One region of the Robertmurraya sp. DFI.2.37 genome, then DNA from elsewhere that is predicted to be linked to it. Evidence: riboswitches for the same ligand, from Rfam matches in the RefSeq annotation. Region 1 holds a riboswitch; each other region holds the start of a gene.
The links. A riboswitch is a leader RNA that binds a small molecule or an ion and turns the genes downstream of it on or off. The one in region 1 is predicted to bind thiamine pyrophosphate.

Region 1 (2,272 bases):
CTTCCACCGCCAATATATGCCAATATATCTTTTGCAGGTGCCCATTTTGGGGAGCCTACTTCATAAACCACTTCATTTACAATTTCAAATGACTTACCATCGCTCGATAATCCACAAAGCATATTACTGTCCATTGCTAAAGAAGCTGTTGGTGAAATGATGAGCGAAAGCCATTTCCCACTCGGTGAGAAGCTAAGAAAGTCAACTCTATTTGACATAACATATTTATTATCAATTTTTAATTTTTGTGGTACGACAAAAAATTCTTTTACATTACCAAAAACATTAGCCTCTGATAAATGATTTGGTAACTGCTTTTTATAAAGAATGGGACATGTCCAGCCGTCTGGTTTTAAGTAAGCAGGGGAAGCAAGAAGAAAACCCTGTCCAGTAGGAAGCCATTGAAAGCTTGAAACCCCTAATGCAAGATTGTGAAACTCCGTTAAATTTGAAATATTTAAAATTTGATTATGTATGAATGCTACCCAATTGTTGTGAGGTGCCCATTGTGGCGCGTAACCGTTATGAAATATTTTCTTTTTCTCTTCAGTTTCTATATTGTACACCCATATTTCATGGTGTATTTTCTCATTTTTATTTTCAGTATTCGCTTCTTTTTGATAAAGAATCCACTTTCCATCATGGGACCATTGCGGCTGATAAATTTTTCCTGAATGTGTAATTTGCTTTTCCTGCTGATTCACTAAGATCCACAGATTTCCATCCCTAATAAAGGCTGCTTTCATATCCTTTAGATGGGCTGCATTTGCCAAATTCGTTAATGATAGAGCAAGGATAAAAACAGTAATAAAGGACATTTTTTTCATCGTACACCTCACAAGTTTGTGTCCTTATTAATTTCCGATATTTACTGAAATATTATTCTGATTTAAAGTAACTACTACACAAATAGGGAGAATTACGGTATACTGTGTGAGACAATTTATAACGGAAACCACAAGGGGAGCTTATAGCTGAGAGTGAACGTTAGTTCTGACCCTTTGAACCTGTTAGTTAATGCTAGCGCAGGGATGTGGAAGATTATTTAGATATGATCTTATCATGTTCTCCCTTGTGTTTTCGTTTAGAAAAAAGGGGGATTTTTTATGAAAAAATTAAGTTTATTGGCTTTAATTGAGGCGTCTTTTTTTGCTGCATTTGCCTTAATTTTAGACTTGCTTCCATCTATTGACCTCGGTCCGTGGATATCAATTTCTTTCGCAATGGTACCTATTTTTATTTTAGCTTTTCGCTGGGGCTTTAAAGTAAGTTTTCTTGCGGGATTTATTTGGGGACTATTACAGTTTGCAGTCGGTGATGCTTATTTCTTAACGCCTATTCAATTTTTAATTGAGTATTTTGTGGCCTTTGCTTTTATAGGTTTCGCTGGCTTTTTCATTAAACCAATCCAAGCTGAATTCCAAAAAGGGGATAAAAAGAAGGCTCTTAGCTGGGTTATGATCGCCATTTTTGTAGGAAGTATTGCCCGGTATTTTTGGCATTTCTTAGCGGGTATTATCTTTTGGGGGAGCTATGCACCAGAAAATATGTCTCCGGTTATATACTCGCTCGTCGTTAATGGAGGTGCGATGTTAGGTTCAGCCATTTTGTGTGCGGTAGTTTTACTTGCGTTATTAAGTAATGCCCCTAGACTTATCAAAGTTCGTGCCAATTAGTTGATTGACAGAATGATTGAACTGTTTTATAGTAGTCCTATAAATTTAATATGATTAATTTCGAACTTATCCAGAGAGGTGGAGGGATTTGGCCCTAAGAAACCTCGGCAACAGACTCATTTCAAGAGAACTGTGCCAATTCCAACAAGCATTGAGCTTGAAAGATAAGATGAGCGCTTAAAGGTAAAAACCTCTTCTTACTTGATTGGATCATGATAAGAAGAGGTTTTTTTTCGCTCGCAAGGAGGAATGTATAATGAATGAAAGAGATCTGCTCATTGAAAGGTTGATTGAATTTGGAATCTATAAGATCAATGATAAGCAGCTATTTGAATTACCTATTGTTGATTTGGAACAGGAATTGAAAAAAATGATGCAAAATAAAGGAAATGATAATTAAGTTACTTGGAGTTATTTAAGTAATTTTTCGTGGTTTATAATTAATATCTTCCGATGAGTACACAAACACAATCACCATACCGCCAACAACTTTCGCCCGAATCAAAATAGGTTGATTATATTCGTTTTTAAAGGAAAAATCTGGGCCATACCAACTAACCGTAGCATCTCTACCTGGTGGAACATAGGGTACATGC
Region 2 (2,272 bases), on a different contig from region 1:
GCTTTTCCTTAAATGGCGTTCCCTACCATATTAATAAAAATACGATCGTTCATGCTGGAGCAGGAATGGATATTGAAATCAAAACCTTTGAAAATAATTGGACATACGTGGTCATTCACTATCATTTAATCGATGCTGAGGGTAAATTTAGTACCTTCGCCAACAAGCACTTCTCAATCGAAATTGATAATATGGAGGAAATTTTAGCGGTTGTTCAACAATTATTGAGCAAAAATATGAATCCTGATTATTTCTCGCAGTTTGAATTAAAGGTTCTGTTCATGAATTTACTTCAATCGATCTTAAACGGGGCAAGAAACAGCCAATACAATTTTACCGTACAGCAAGTAACAAAAATACTAGATTATTTCCACACGCACTATGAGCAAGAAGTCAGCATTAGTGAAGTGGCCGACATGTTCGAGATTGATCGCAGAAGAATCGCTTACCTCTTTGAAAAGATTACAGGCTTAACTCCGATCCAATATTTAACGAGATACCGAATCTCCAAAGCAAAGGAATTGCTCACCATTAGTGAACTGACTGTCTCGGAAATTTCTGAAGCAGTCGGATATCAAGATAATTTTTATTTCAGTAGGGTTTTTAAAAGTTTAACAGGAACTTCCCCCAGCCAATATAGAAAAACACATCAAAAGTAATAGTGAGAGCGGGAGCTGGTGCTGGATCAGTTCGTTCTTTCACAAACAAGGAAACCGACGAACGGGAGCCTGAGCACAAGCAAGAAGGTTACTTAGCCGGTAAGAGTGACACATGCAAGGTTTTTTGTTCAAACCTGGTTTCTATTTGGACTCTATTTACAGGAAGCGCTTGACTATTGTCCGAATCTGGGTTGGATTCGGGCTCTATTGCGCCGGCCCAAAAGATTTCTGTCCGGATTGGGATTCTATTCGGACTCTATGAATCTTGCCCACGTACCTTTTGTCCAAATCTCGATTTGACGCGAACATGTTCCCATGAACCTTTTATTCCGATGGAATTCCATTTGACCACACTTGGCCTTGCTCCCCTATCGATCCAAACAAACTATGCAGGGATTCGGGTTCCGCTGTCTTTCCTTGTAAGTGGCCTCGATGAAAAATCCAACCATTTTCAATTAAACAAGTCCAAGCTTATTTTCTAAATTTTCCTTTTATTTTTGTGAAGAGTCATGTATACTAGACTCAAATTGAATACGAAATAACTAGGGGAGTCCAATGAGTTGGGCTGAGAAAGAAACGCGATGAAGTTTCTTGACTCTTGGGACCTGATCTGGTTCATACCAGCGTGGGGAAGTTAGAAGCATCATTATCGTTATACTACTTCTGTATACATATTAGCCGGGTCCAACCATTATTGGACCCGGCTTTCTTATGTACTTCATTAGCTTTCCACTTGTTGTGTTCTATTTCTTGTCCTTATATCCAAAAAAAGGAGAGATTTATTATGTCAACATCTTCATTAAATGAACAAAACATTGCCATCATGTCCAATTTTTCCGGGAGCAAAAAGGTCTATGTAAAAGGATCCAGACCTGACATTAACGTCCCCATGCGTGAAATCCAGTTAAGCCCGACAACCGGCACGTTTGGAGACGAGGAAAATCCTCCAGTACGTGTATATGACACGAGTGGACCTTATACAGACCCCCATTATGCTGTCGATATTACAATAGGTCTTCCTCCCCTCCGCCGTCCTTGGATTCAAGAACGGGGGGATGTTGAGGAATACGATGGTCGGGAAATCAGGCCTGAGGATAATGGTTATAAGGATGAAGACGATCCTCGCACGAATCATAACGTATTCCCCGGTTTAAAACGGAAACCGTTACGAGCCAAAAAGGGGAAAAATATTACACAGCTTCATTATGCGAGAAAAGGAATTATCACCCCTGAAATGGAATTTATCGCTATTAGGGAGAATATGAAGCCTGAATTCGTTCGTGATGAAATTGCAAAGGGGCGAGCGATTATTCCTTCTAATATCAATCATCCAGAATCAGAGCCGATGATAATTGGACGTAACTTTCATGTAAAAATCAATGCAAATATCGGCAATTCTGCTGTTTCATCCTCCATTGAAGAAGAAGTTGAAAAAATGACCTGGGCGACACGCTGGGGCGCTGATACTATTATGGATTTATCAACCGGTAAAAATATTCATAAAACGCGAGAGTGGATTATCCGTAACTCACCTGTTCCTGTCGGGACTGTCCCTATTTATCAAGCACTTGAGAAGGTAAATGGCGTTGCTGAAGATCTCACTTGGGAGATTT
Region 3 (2,272 bases), on a different contig from region 1:
TAAGAGAAATAGGAAACTTACGGGGCTAGCAACGTAGGTTGACTGATCGTACAGATGGAATGGGAAATTTAATAGGTCTAAGCACCGGAGCTAGATGTAGATTCACTCATTAAAAGAGTTATACACAACTACGATGTCGATCAATTTCAACAAGAACAATAGCGCCAAAGCCTTAAACAAGAGGATTTGGCGCCTTTTCGTTCATTCATTGCTTCTACCGTAAATAGCGATTTTAACTAAAGTTATGGCATCGTTGCAACTAATTCAACTTTAATTCTATCAGGATCCTCAAAATAAACGGCGTAATGATCTTCCCCACCAGCAAATGGATGTTGACCTGGATAAAGTATACTTACACCTCTTTCTCGTAATCGCTTTGTTAAATGGTCTACATGCTGACGAGAATCTGCGTGGAAAGCTAAATGGTTTAAACCAACTCGGCAGCGATGATATGGGGGCTCCAAAAACCTTTCCTCTGCTTGCACAAAAACGAGATATGTATCCCCTAACTTCCAACTTTCACCTTTGTCCCATTTTTGAAATGAACGATATCCTAATTCTTCAAGAAGCCAACTCCAAAATTCCTTTGATTTTGCTAGATTGGAAACATAAATTTCAAGATGATGCAGCAATCCTGTTGTCATTAATTTGTCCACTCCTCTTCGTTTATTTATGTGCACTACTTGAACAGGGTATGAAACCGTGTTAATATGATTATAAACTTTTATATGAACACTAGGGGAGTCTTTTTATGGACTGAGATTGAACAAGATGTTCTAAACCCTTTGAACCTGATCCGGTTAAAACTGGCGTAGGGAAGTGGTAATGTTGTTTCATTTAGAGATGCAACCTCCACTTTTGTGGAGGTTTTTTGTATATAAATATATGAATCTTTTTCTTAATAGAACAAAATTCAACTGAATAATTTCATTTTCTGCTAGGGGCGCCTTATGGCTGAGACGTACCCTTTGAACCTGATCTAGTTCGTACTAGCGTAGGGAAGTAGGTAATGGCGTATGATGCCCTCATGCCTTACCGCTTTCCGAAAAATTCGGAAAGTGGTTTTTTTATTTATATACAAGCATCCTCAAAAGCTTACTTATCAAAGGAGGAAAATAAGGTGGAGATAAGGAAATCAAGTAAATTCACGGGTCGACTTTTTAAAAACGTGCAACCAATATGGGAAAAGAGTCATCGTCATCCGTTTGTACAGCAATTAGGAGAAGGTACACTCCCTCGTGAAAAATTCGCACATTATATGAAACAGGACTATGTGTATTTAATCGACTATGCGAAGCTTTTTGCTGCTGCCGTAACTAAAGCACGTGATCTGGAAACGATGGAACATTTTTCCAAAATATTACATGAAACCCTTCATTTTGAGATGGAACTTCATCGTCAATACGCTGCTGAGTTTGGCATCTCTCGCAAAGAGTTGGAGGCTACCAAGCCAACGCCAATCAATCTCGCCTATACACGCTACATGCTAAATGTGGCACAAAACGGAACGTTGGCTGAAGTCGTTTCATGCTTACTACCTTGCGCTTGGGATTATTGGGAAATTGGGAAACTTTTGCGTAAACAATATGGAGAGCGAATTTCCTCAAATCCATATGCAAAATGGATTGATACATATGATTCTGAAACCTTTGGAGAAGGTGCGAAATCGTTGATTAAACTTATGGATGAACTAGCTGAAGGACTGCCGGAGCGTGAACTTGCGTTATTGGAGGAACATTTCCAAATTACATCCAAATACGAATACTTATTTTGGGATATGAACTATTATGAGCATGATTGGCCAATTTAAACGAGGATAAGACAATGACACTTATACTTAAAAATGTTACTTACACATTTCCAAAGAAAGAAATTCCAGTGATTGCAAAACTAAATTTAACCGTTCAACAAGGTGAATTTGTTTCGTTAATTGGAAAAAGTGGTACAGGAAAAAGTACCATTCTCAAGTTAATTACAGGATTGTTACAAGCTGATGAAGGCGAAATTTCCATCAATAAAAAGCCTGTCACTCTCGGTGATGTTGGTTTTATGCCGCAAAAGGATCTGCTCTTTCCGTGGAGAACGATTCTTGACAATATTATGATTGGTGCTGAAATTAAGAAAGAAATAAAGATATCAAAAGAAAATGCCCGCAGTTGGTTGAAAAAAGTAGGTTTATCAGATTATGAGCAAGCGTATCCTAATCAGCTTTCTGGTGGAATGAGACAGCGTGTAGCTTTCCTGCGTACGTTGCTAACGGAAAAAGAAGTGC

Region 2: another riboswitch for thiamine pyrophosphate. It lies ahead of thiC (phosphomethylpyrimidine synthase ThiC); the one in region 1 lies ahead of thiT (energy-coupled thiamine transporter ThiT).
Region 3: another riboswitch for thiamine pyrophosphate. It lies ahead of tenA (thiaminase II); the one in region 1 lies ahead of thiT (energy-coupled thiamine transporter ThiT).

What each region holds. Positions count from the first base shown of each region.
Region 1 covers NZ_JARGEJ010000053.1:2,191-4,462, forward strand. The annotation lists gene PZE06_RS20375 (TolB family protein) at 1-827, opposite strand, end outside; TPP riboswitch at 951-1,049, shown strand; gene thiT (energy-coupled thiamine transporter ThiT) at 1,107-1,676, shown strand; SAM riboswitch class I at 1,740-1,847, shown strand; gene PZE06_RS20385 (Fur-regulated basic protein FbpA) at 1,933-2,076, shown strand; gene PZE06_RS20390 (VanW family protein) at 2,092-2,272, opposite strand, start outside.
Region 2 covers NZ_JARGEJ010000046.1:28,194-30,465, reverse strand. The annotation lists gene PZE06_RS19365 (AraC family transcriptional regulator) at 1-659, shown strand, start outside; TPP riboswitch at 1,194-1,308, shown strand; gene thiC (phosphomethylpyrimidine synthase ThiC) at 1,444-2,272, shown strand, end outside.
Region 3 covers NZ_JARGEJ010000014.1:55,149-57,420, reverse strand. The annotation lists gene PZE06_RS09970 (VOC family protein) at 243-644, opposite strand; TPP riboswitch at 728-835, shown strand; TPP riboswitch at 930-1,018, shown strand; gene tenA (thiaminase II) at 1,121-1,810, shown strand; gene PZE06_RS09960 (ABC transporter ATP-binding protein) at 1,825-2,272, shown strand, end outside.